One region of the Bacillus haynesii genome, then DNA from elsewhere that is predicted to be linked to it. Evidence: riboswitches for the same ligand, from Rfam matches in the RefSeq annotation. Region 1 holds a riboswitch; each other region holds the start of a gene.
What was found. Region 1 has a riboswitch for thiamine pyrophosphate ahead of thiT (energy-coupled thiamine transporter ThiT). Riboswitches for the same ligand answer to the same signal wherever they lie in the genome.
Positions count from the first base shown of each region.

Region 1 (3,137 bases):
CAATTTATTCCTTCTTACTGTTTTCTTCTATATAAAAGATATACAGCGGTCTTTAACAGCTGAACATGATCCGAAGCTGCGAAGATGACATTAAACTCTCCGCTATCAGCCTTCACTTGAATCACTTGTGTGGAAAAAGCTGTTCAGCCTACCTTTTCAGCTTAGCGGTCGAATGTCTGACAACCAGTTCAGGTTTGTAGACGGTAGAATGCTCAAGCTGGTCCGTGTTGCGTCCCTCAACTTTGGCAATCATCCATTTTGCCGCCTCAATCCCCATCTTCATTTTCGGATGGGTGACTGATGTCAGCTTTACTTCAGATGCCTCGCTCAAGTGTGAGTCGTCATATCCGACAATCGATATATCTTCCGGTACTTTTAAACCGAATTCCCTCACGACATCCAACACCATAAGCGCTATCTCGTCATTATAGCAGAATATGGCAGTTGGGCGGTCTGTCGAAGAAAGCCGCTTCCTTGCTTCAGCTATCGTTTTTTCTTTTTTATTCTCTGTCGTGTAAGTCACGACCATTTCCGGATAAAACGACAAGCCGTTTTCTCTGAAAGCCCTGATAAATCCTTTCATCCTGTTGACGCCCTGCATATCGTCCTGTTTAAAAAAACCGAACAATTTTTCATGGCCGAGCTTAATCAAATGCTCTGTGGCGATAAAACCGCCGTGTTCATCATCCAAAATGAAATGGGGCGGATTTAACTCCTGATAAAATTGGTTGATCATCAAATACGGTATATGGTGCTGTTCAAGCGTCAGATAGTAATTTAAATTCGGATTAAAGCTTCCGGTTTTCGTCGGCTCCACAATCAACCCATCAATTTTTTTGTCAAGCATATTCACAAGGCACTGTTTTTCTTTTTCAATGTCATTATTGGTGCTCGCGACGACCAATGTATATCCTGCACTCGACAGCGAAGATTCGATTCCTCTTATAATAGAAGGAAAAATGTAATCCGAAAGGTAAGTCGCGATGACCCCGATCATCTTATTTCTTTCCCTTCCTTTTTCAGAAAGTTGAAGGCGGTGAGAGCAATACGTCCCTGAGCCCTGCTCTCTGTATAAAAGCCCTTCATGAACAAGGTCGCCGATCGCTTGCCGGATCGTATGCCTGCTCACATTAAATATTTTCATCAATTCGTTTTCCGAATGGATTTTTTCGCCCGGCTTCACTTTGCCTTCATATATCCACGATTTAATTTTATTTTTCACCATGCTGTATTTCGGGAGTTCACTCATCAGATCAACCCTTTACTGCATCTTGTACGTATGAATAAGTTCTATTATAAAGGAAAAGATGTTTGCATTGCTACATATTGGAGGGTTTTAGCAAAAATTTTCGAACAATTAGCTTGTCGTCCGTTTCTTTTTTTAGTATAGTAGAATATAACTAAATAACTTGATGACCACAAGGGGAGCCTCCAGGCTGAGAGTGAACGACCGTTCTGACCCTTTGAACCTGTTAGTTAACGCTGGCGTAGGGATGTGGCAAAGTCATTTCTAATTGCATCCAAAGCAGTGCGTGGAAAACTTTCCTACTCCTTCCCCGCATTGCTTTTTTTATTGGGAAAGAAGTCCGGTATCCCTTTGTTCATCAAAAAGTGAGGGTTATGATGAATCAATCTAAACAACTTGTACAGCTGATTGAAATTGCGATTATGACAGCAATAGCACTTATACTTGATATGGTGTCCGGAATGTTTTTAAAAATGCCTCAAGGCGGTTCAATCGCCATCATGATGATTCCGATCTTCCTGATCTCCTTTAGATGGGGGCTGAAGGCAGGGCTGGCAACCGGGTTTTTAGCCGGATTGCTTCAGTTTGTCACTGGAGGATATTACGTTTATCATCCTCTGCAGCTTCTTCTTGATTACTTTATCGCGCCTACGGCGGCGGGAATCGGCGGCTTTTTTGCCGGATCGATCAGAAATGCTTCAATCGAGAAACAAAAAGGAAAGATCATTTCCTATGTTACGCTGGCCGTCTTTCTTGGAAGCGGACTGAAATTTCTCGCACATGTCATCAGCGGCGCTGTCTTTTTTGGAAACTATGCGCCTGAAGGCACTCCGGTATGGATTTATTCATTAGTATATAATGGAACATATATGCTTCCGTCTTTCATTGTCTGCACAATCGTCCTTTGCTTACTGCTGCTAACCGCGCCAAGACTCTTGGAAAACAGATCAAACATGAGATAACATAAAAAAACAGCGGACTCGCCTGAGACTCCGCTGTTTTTTTATGTTTTCATCAAATCTGCGACCAATATATACCGCTCCGGCGCTGAACCGATAAAGTCAAAAGGATAGCAGGTGGAAACCGTCAATGTCGCTCTCGGCTTCGGTACAATCACCGTCCGGTCATCCGCATCCACGATTCGGACCTTTTTCACTTTGTATGTAAAAGTTCCATAGGAAGCTTCAACGATTAACTGATCGCCTTTCCCCACTCGGCCGAGTTTTCTGAAAACCGTATCCCGATGGCCTGATAAAACCGAGTTGTCATCTTCTCCAGGCAGAACGGATCCTGCGTAATGGCCTACACCTTTTTGCAGCTCGTCTTCATCTGTCCCATGATATATCGGAAGCCTTGCATTGATTTTCGGAATAACAAGATCACCGATTTTCTCCCCGGTTTCAAAAGTTTGATCAATGACCGTCTTTTCTTTTTTCGTCGTCTGAATCGGAGGTTTTTCAGGCTTTTCCTCTTCTTTCATCTGCTGAAATGAAAAAAGAGCATAGCCGTGCATCAGCTTGAACACATTCGTTGTTGTAAAATAAGCGCCGCATGCAACCATCGCAATGGCTATGAGCCAGATGATCTTTTTTCGATGTGCCTTAATTTCCTTTCACTCCTTATAAAAACTTCCCATTCTAAACATACTTAGAATGGGAAGTGAAATGTTAAGCCGCTTTGCGAAGCCTTCTGACCATGAAGAATCCGCCAACCATCAGAACGGCGCCAAAGATCGACCATTCCGCGTAATGCCCGGCCGTTTTTGGAAGCTTTGCACCTTTAACCGTCTTTTTCACATGAGATTTCTGTGTATCATGTTTGACAGCCGTTTTGGTTTGCTTCACTTTTGACCCTGTGTCATGAATTAAATCAGATCCGATCATTTCAGGCG
Region 1 covers NZ_CP059494.1:4,074,000-4,077,136, reverse strand. Annotated here, with positions in the region: gene H2R00_RS20215 (GntR family transcriptional regulator) at 149-1,249, opposite strand; TPP riboswitch at 1,412-1,511, shown strand; gene thiT (energy-coupled thiamine transporter ThiT) at 1,624-2,208, shown strand; gene H2R00_RS20205 (class D sortase, LPxTATN-specific) at 2,250-2,807, opposite strand; gene H2R00_RS20200 (processed acidic surface protein) at 2,914-3,137, opposite strand, start outside.

Region 2 (3,137 bases), 1.9 Mb from region 1:
TTATCGCATTCCGCATGGGCGCCGAGCATACCCGCAGCTGCACTCGTCGCTTTTTTGCCGACTTCCCTGCTTTCAAACACGGCCGTTTTTTTTCCCGCTTTTGCAAGATGATAAGCGATGGATGTCCCGATGATGCCTCCGCCGATCACGATCGTATCATAGCGCTTTCTCATATGAATCTCCCTTCGCGAGACAGGCAAGCCGCGCGGCCGCCTCATCCGGTCTGTCATGGGAAAAGATCCCCGACATCACGGCGATGCCGTCTGCCATTTTGACTTCCGCCAGACGTTGTTCGGTAATGCCTCCGATCGCAATGACCGGAATGCGGACAGCCGCCTTTACTTCAGCCAGGCTCGCAGTCCCTCTTCCTTTCCGGCCCTTTTTACAGTCCGTTTCAAAAATGTGGCCGAACAGCACGTAATCTGCACCTTCAGTTTCAGCCCGAACCGCTTCTTCTGGTGAATGTACGGACTTTCCGATTTTCAAATGCGGAAAACGGCTCCTCACACTTTTGACGGAAAATCCGTGTGAAGGCAGCTGAACCCGGTGAATGTGATGAAACAAAGCGATATCCACCCTGTCGTTGATGATGAGCTTCCGCTTATCAACGCCTTCTTCGGCCAGGCGTTCGATTAAGCTCGATATTTCGCTTACTTTTTTTGACCTTTCCCTGATGTGGATAAAGTCAACGGCATCTTGAATCGAAATGATTTTTGCTGCAAGCTCTTCCACAGAGTGCTTGTCATCGGTGATCGCGTGCAGATGCAAGCTGATCCACCCCGCTTTTTGACCAGCTTTCTTTTTGATAGGCCATATCCCAGAACCGGTATTCGTAGAAGCTGGAGATGACAAAGTTCTCCTTCATCTTCGCGCGCGTTTTCTCATCGGCGTTTTCAGCCAGCTCATCGAAGCGGTTGATCTGTTCCGTCACAGATTTTTTAAACCAGTCTCCTCCGTATGTCGCGATCCATTCCTGATAAATCGCGTTGTCAGGCCTGCACGTTTTCAGCGTTTCGCCGACGTCATAATAAAGCCAATAGCAAGGAAGCAACGCAGCCAGTATTTCCGCAAAACTGCCGCTGACGACAGAACGGTACATATGCGATGTGTACGCATACGCTGTCGGCGACGGCTGAAACGACTCCAGCTCTTCCTTTGTGATTCCCAATAGATCGGTGAATTTCCTGTGAAGCGACATCTCGGCTTCATATGTGCCTTTCGCGTGTTCGGCCATCCGGCTTGTCGTATATAGATCGTGAGCATATGCCGCTCCAAAGGATTGGACTTTGGCAAAGTGGGTCAAATAGTAGGAATCCTGCATGACATAGTATTTAAATCGGTCAACCGGAAGTGTGCCGTCTCCAATTCCTTTAATAAACGGATGGACAAAACTGCCTTCCCACCATGTTGCAGCGCTGTTTCGGCATTCTTCTGAAAACTTCATTTCGAGGCTCCTCCTTCGATTCTGAACATAAAAAAACCACTTTCCCGCAAGGAAAGTGGTTTGGAATTTGCATATATACATACTCAAATACCGTGCCACTTCCCTACGCAGGTTTGAACCTGTTCAGGTTATGAGGGTCTAAAAGTCACACTTTTATCTCAGCCCTTATCAAGGACTCCCCTAGTGGAAAACATTTCTTGTTCATTCAGTTTATACTTTTATCTTATCACGAATTGCAAAATGGTCAAGCGTCAGTCTCCAAGCGTTTTTTTCAATTCCGCAATATATTCGCGCGAACCGGTGGCGATCAGCCTGTCACCCATTTGCAGCCTTGTATCCCCGTGGGGCACGATGCTGTCAACCCCGCGGAAAATCCTGACGAAGATGACATCTCCCGTAAACGGAAACTCCCTTAACAGGACACCGTCAAATCGCTCATTGCTCATATTGATCTGATACAGCGACGCATCCTGGTTCGTCAAGAGTTTCATAACGCCAGGCGCCTCGATAAGCGCGCGCAGCAGCGTTTTCGTAGAAAGCAGAATGGAGAATGTATCAATTCCGTTTTCTTTCAGCCTGGATTCAGCGTCTGGAGAATCTGCGCTGGCGATAATTCTTGCGACTTTCTGCTCCTTCGCATAAAGGGCGATCCCTGTATTGCGCTCTTCGCTGCCCGTGGCCACGACGAGTATATCCGTTTGAAAAACACCGAATGCTTGAAGCGTCTCATATTCATAATCAGGCAAAACTTCAACATCAAACACCGGATCCGCCAGCTTTTCTTCCTTCTTTTCCTGCCGGACATGCAGGATTCTGACGTGATAATCTTCTGGAGAAAGTTCGAGCGTAACCGGCAGCGTCATTTGATTCGCGCCGATAAAGGTGATCGTCTTTTTCTCTTTTTCGCTTTCCGTTTTCGGCATTAATTTTTTAAAGCCGGTCGGTGTGATGATACATGTAATGACAGCCACCAAAATCAGCGCGCCGGACATCTGCGCGTCAATGACGCCGATGCGCTCGCCGATCGTTGTCGCCGCGATCACCAGAGAAAGCGTGGAAGTCAGGAGAAAACCGGAAGCCAGCACGGTTTTCATGTCATACCACTTTTTCAAAAACAGCACCGGAACGACTTTGCTGATTAACAGAGCCACAAACAGAAGCGGGATCATCACTAAAATTTTCGGATTGCCAAACAGCGACCAAATGTCCAATTTGACGCCTGTCATGACAAAGAAGATCGGGATGAGGAACCCGTAGCCGAATGAATCAAGCTGCTGAACGAGCTCTTTGTTCGGCGAAAGCAGCGAAACAAGCACCCCGGCTAAAAACGCGCCGAGAATGTTTTCTGCACCGAGCGACTCGGAAAGCGCCACGAGTACGATGATCAGCGTAAATATCGCCCTTGTGCCGATCTGGATCGTGCCTTTTGACAGCACTTCGACAAAAGGCCGCTTTTTAAATACCCTTCCGAAAAGGTATAAAACGACGCCTGCGGCAAATAAGATCATTAGCAGCCACATATTGCTGTTTTCGTCGCCGTAGATTGAGGCGAACACCGCAAGCAGTATCATCGTGACAAGATCGGCAATCACGGCGACAAGCAAAATAATCTGGCCGATATTCGTCTTCATGAGCCGCTCTTCCTTCAGCGTCGGAACGACAACCCCAAGCGAAATTGTCGAAATGATCAGCG
Region 2 covers NZ_CP059494.1:1,748,466-1,751,602, forward strand. Annotated here, with positions in the region: gene thiO (glycine oxidase ThiO) at 1-173, opposite strand, end outside; gene tenI (thiazole tautomerase TenI) at 157-768, opposite strand; gene tenA (thiaminase II) at 743-1,444, opposite strand; TPP riboswitch at 1,528-1,636, opposite strand; gene H2R00_RS08725 (monovalent cation:proton antiporter family protein) at 1,696-3,137, opposite strand, start outside.
Region 2: it holds a riboswitch for thiamine pyrophosphate, as region 1 does, so the genes downstream of both, tenA (thiaminase II) here and thiT (energy-coupled thiamine transporter ThiT) in region 1, are expected to answer to the same signal.

Region 3 (3,137 bases), 2.0 Mb from region 1:
CTTCACGTATAAAGATAACAACAAGAACTTAACTGTTTTCGCTAACGATTTAACCAATGACGATCATCCGCAGCATCAATATCGGTTGCTGGCTAATTCGATTTTCAATGCCGGCCCCGGAAAAACTGAAAATGCTTCATCATCAAAACGATGAGAGGCTGGAAAGCTGAAGTTCAAGCGGCTGCCGCAGTGAGGCGTCTCGTCCAAGGCGTCGGAAGCAGAACTGAAGTATGTTATCGCTCGTAAAGAAATGTTCAGACGCCTCACGCATTAAAATAGCAAGGCTCTAAAAACTGCCCTCGATCCGAAGGGCAGTTTTTTCTTGGTCCATGGCAGTATCGTCATTCTTTCGAGTTGCCTCTATCAGAAAGCTTCCGATTGGCGGGCCTCTAGGTATAGCTATTGAAGGTCAGCATACTTGTGCAATAAAATGAAGAGCGGAGAATATGCAGTGGTTCGCATAAAAAATTTTACCTGCGCGAACTGTTGACATTCGGTAGTCACAGTGATTTGATAAAGGAAATTCGAATAAAGAAAGACGGGAGCTGAAACATTGAAGAAACTGGTGAAGGTCAGAGGAATTACATTGGGTGAAGGACGGCCAAAAATCTGTGTGCCGCTTGTCGGAAAAAACCTTGCCCAATTAAAAGAAGAAGCGGCTTATTTTCAAACGCTTGATGCCGATATTGCGGAGTGGCGTGCTGATTTTTATGAAGATGTAGATGACGTTGATCAAGTCTGCGCGGCATTGGCGGAAATCCGCCGCCTTTTAGAGGACACTCCGATCATTTTCACTTTCCGCAGCGCCGCCGAAGGCGGAGAAAAAGAGATCAGCACAGCCCGCTATTTTTCTTTAAATGAAGCGGTTGTTAAAACAGGGCTTGCTGATGTGATTGATATCGAGCTGTTCAATGACGAAGAGCAAGTGAAAGCGCTGGTGGAAGCTGCACATGGTCATGAAGTGTCCGTTATTATATCTAATCATGATTTTGAAAAGACACCGGCTGCAGAAGAAATTGTTTCCCGTTTGCGAAAAGCACAGGAATTAGGGGCTGATCTGCCTAAAATCGCGGTGATGCCGGAAACCCCGGCTGATGTCTTGCGTCTGCTTGAAGCCACTTGTACGATGAATGAGAAGTATGCAGATCGGCCGATTATTACGATGTCAATGGCCGGCAAAGGTATCATCAGCCGCCTGGCGGGCGAGGTATTCGGTTCAGCAATGACGTTCGGTGCCGCAAAGAAAGCTTCAGCACCGGGGCAGATTGCAGCTGGTGAGCTCAAGGAAATCCTTCATATATTGCATCGCAATTTATAACTTGATGATTGAGAGGAGCCTGGCTGACAGCCGGCTCCTTTGTCAGTTTTTTCGTAGTCCTAACGACTCATTTATCTTTCTTTTCGGAATCGTTTTAACTTTCCCTTTTCATTCATAATGGGTTGTGATACGATAATCACGAAATTTAATAGCATTACTAGGGGTGCCCGAATGCGGGCTGAGAGAGAGACATGCGTTTCTTAACCCTTTGGACCTGATCTGGTTCGTACCAGCGTGGGGAAGTAAAAAGGATTCGAGAGAAGATGGGGAATGGGTATGGTCCGTCTGTCTTCTAGCGATTTTACTGACTGTAAAACCAGGTTCATCATATGAGCCTGGTTTTTTGTGCTGGTGCTGTTCTGGAGTTTCGTCCTGATCAATTTTTTAGAGGGGAAGGATTTTTACATGAAACAGGAATCAGTACAGCAAAAAAACATCTCGATAATGTCAAGTTTTTCAGGGAGCCGCAAAGTGTATGTCGAAGGGTCGCGTCCTGACATTCAAGTGCCGATGAGAGAAATTTCGTTAAGTCCGACGACGGGTTCGTTTGGCGATGAAGAAAACCAGCCTGTCCGCGTCTACGACACGAGCGGTCCCTATACGGACGCCAATGCGGACGTTGATATTCTTAAGGGGCTGAAACCTTTGCGGGCGACCTGGATCAGGGAGCGCGGCGATACCGAAGAATATGAAGGCAGAGAAATAAGACCGGAGGATAACGGCTATAAATGCAAAGAGAAAGCGAGCCACAGCTATCCAGGGTTGAAACGAAAACCGCTGCGCGGGAGAAAAGGACAAAATGTCACTCAGCTGCATTACGCAAGAAAGGGGATCATTACGCCCGAAATGGAATTTATTGCGATCAGAGAGCACGTATCTCCCGAATTTGTTCGTGATGAAGTGGCAAGCGGACGGGCGATTATTCCGTCAAACATCAACCATCCGGAAAGCGAACCGATGATTATCGGCCGCAACTTCCACGTCAAAATTAATGCCAACATCGGCAATTCCGCTGTCACCTCTTCGATTGAAGAAGAAGTGGAAAAAATGACATGGGCGATCCGCTGGGGTGCCGATACGATGATGGACTTGTCCACAGGTAAAGATATTCATACAACGAGGGAGTGGATTATCCGCAATTGTCCAGTTCCTGTAGGAACCGTGCCGATTTATCAGGCGCTTGAAAAAGTAAACGGCGTCGCGGAAGATCTTACTTGGGACATTTACCGCGATACATTGATCGAACAGGCTGAGCAAGGCGTCGATTATTTCACGATTCACGCCGGCGTCCTTCTCCGGTATGTGCCGTTAACAGCAAAGCGCGTCACCGGAATCGTATCCCGCGGCGGGGCGATCATGGCGCAATGGTGTTTGGCTCATCATGAGGAAAGCTTTCTGTACACCCATTTTGAAGAGATATGCGAGATTATGAAAACATACGATATCGCATTTTCGCTCGGAGACGGTCTTCGTCCCGGCTCGATTGCCGATGCGAATGATGAGGCCCAATTTGCCGAATTGGAGACGCTCGGCGAGCTGACGGAAATCGCCTGGAAGCATGATGTTCAAGTAATGATCGAAGGCCCGGGACACGTGCCGATGCATAAAATCAAAGAGAATGTCGACAAGCAGATGGAGATTTGCAAAGAGGCACCGTTTTACACGCTCGGTCCGCTGACGACCGATATTGCACCGGGCTACGACCATATTACATCGGCGATCGGAGCGGCGATGATCGGCTGGTACGGAACGGCCATGCTTTGCTATGTGACGCCGAAGGAGCATTTGGGACTGCCGAACAAAGATGATGTCCGCGAAG
Region 3 covers NZ_CP059494.1:2,085,341-2,088,477, reverse strand. Annotated here, with positions in the region: gene H2R00_RS10390 (M14 family metallopeptidase) at 1-154, shown strand, start outside; gene aroD (type I 3-dehydroquinate dehydratase) at 554-1,318, shown strand; TPP riboswitch at 1,468-1,576, shown strand; gene thiC (phosphomethylpyrimidine synthase ThiC) at 1,724-3,137, shown strand, end outside.
Region 3: it holds a riboswitch for thiamine pyrophosphate, as region 1 does, so the genes downstream of both, thiC (phosphomethylpyrimidine synthase ThiC) here and thiT (energy-coupled thiamine transporter ThiT) in region 1, are expected to answer to the same signal.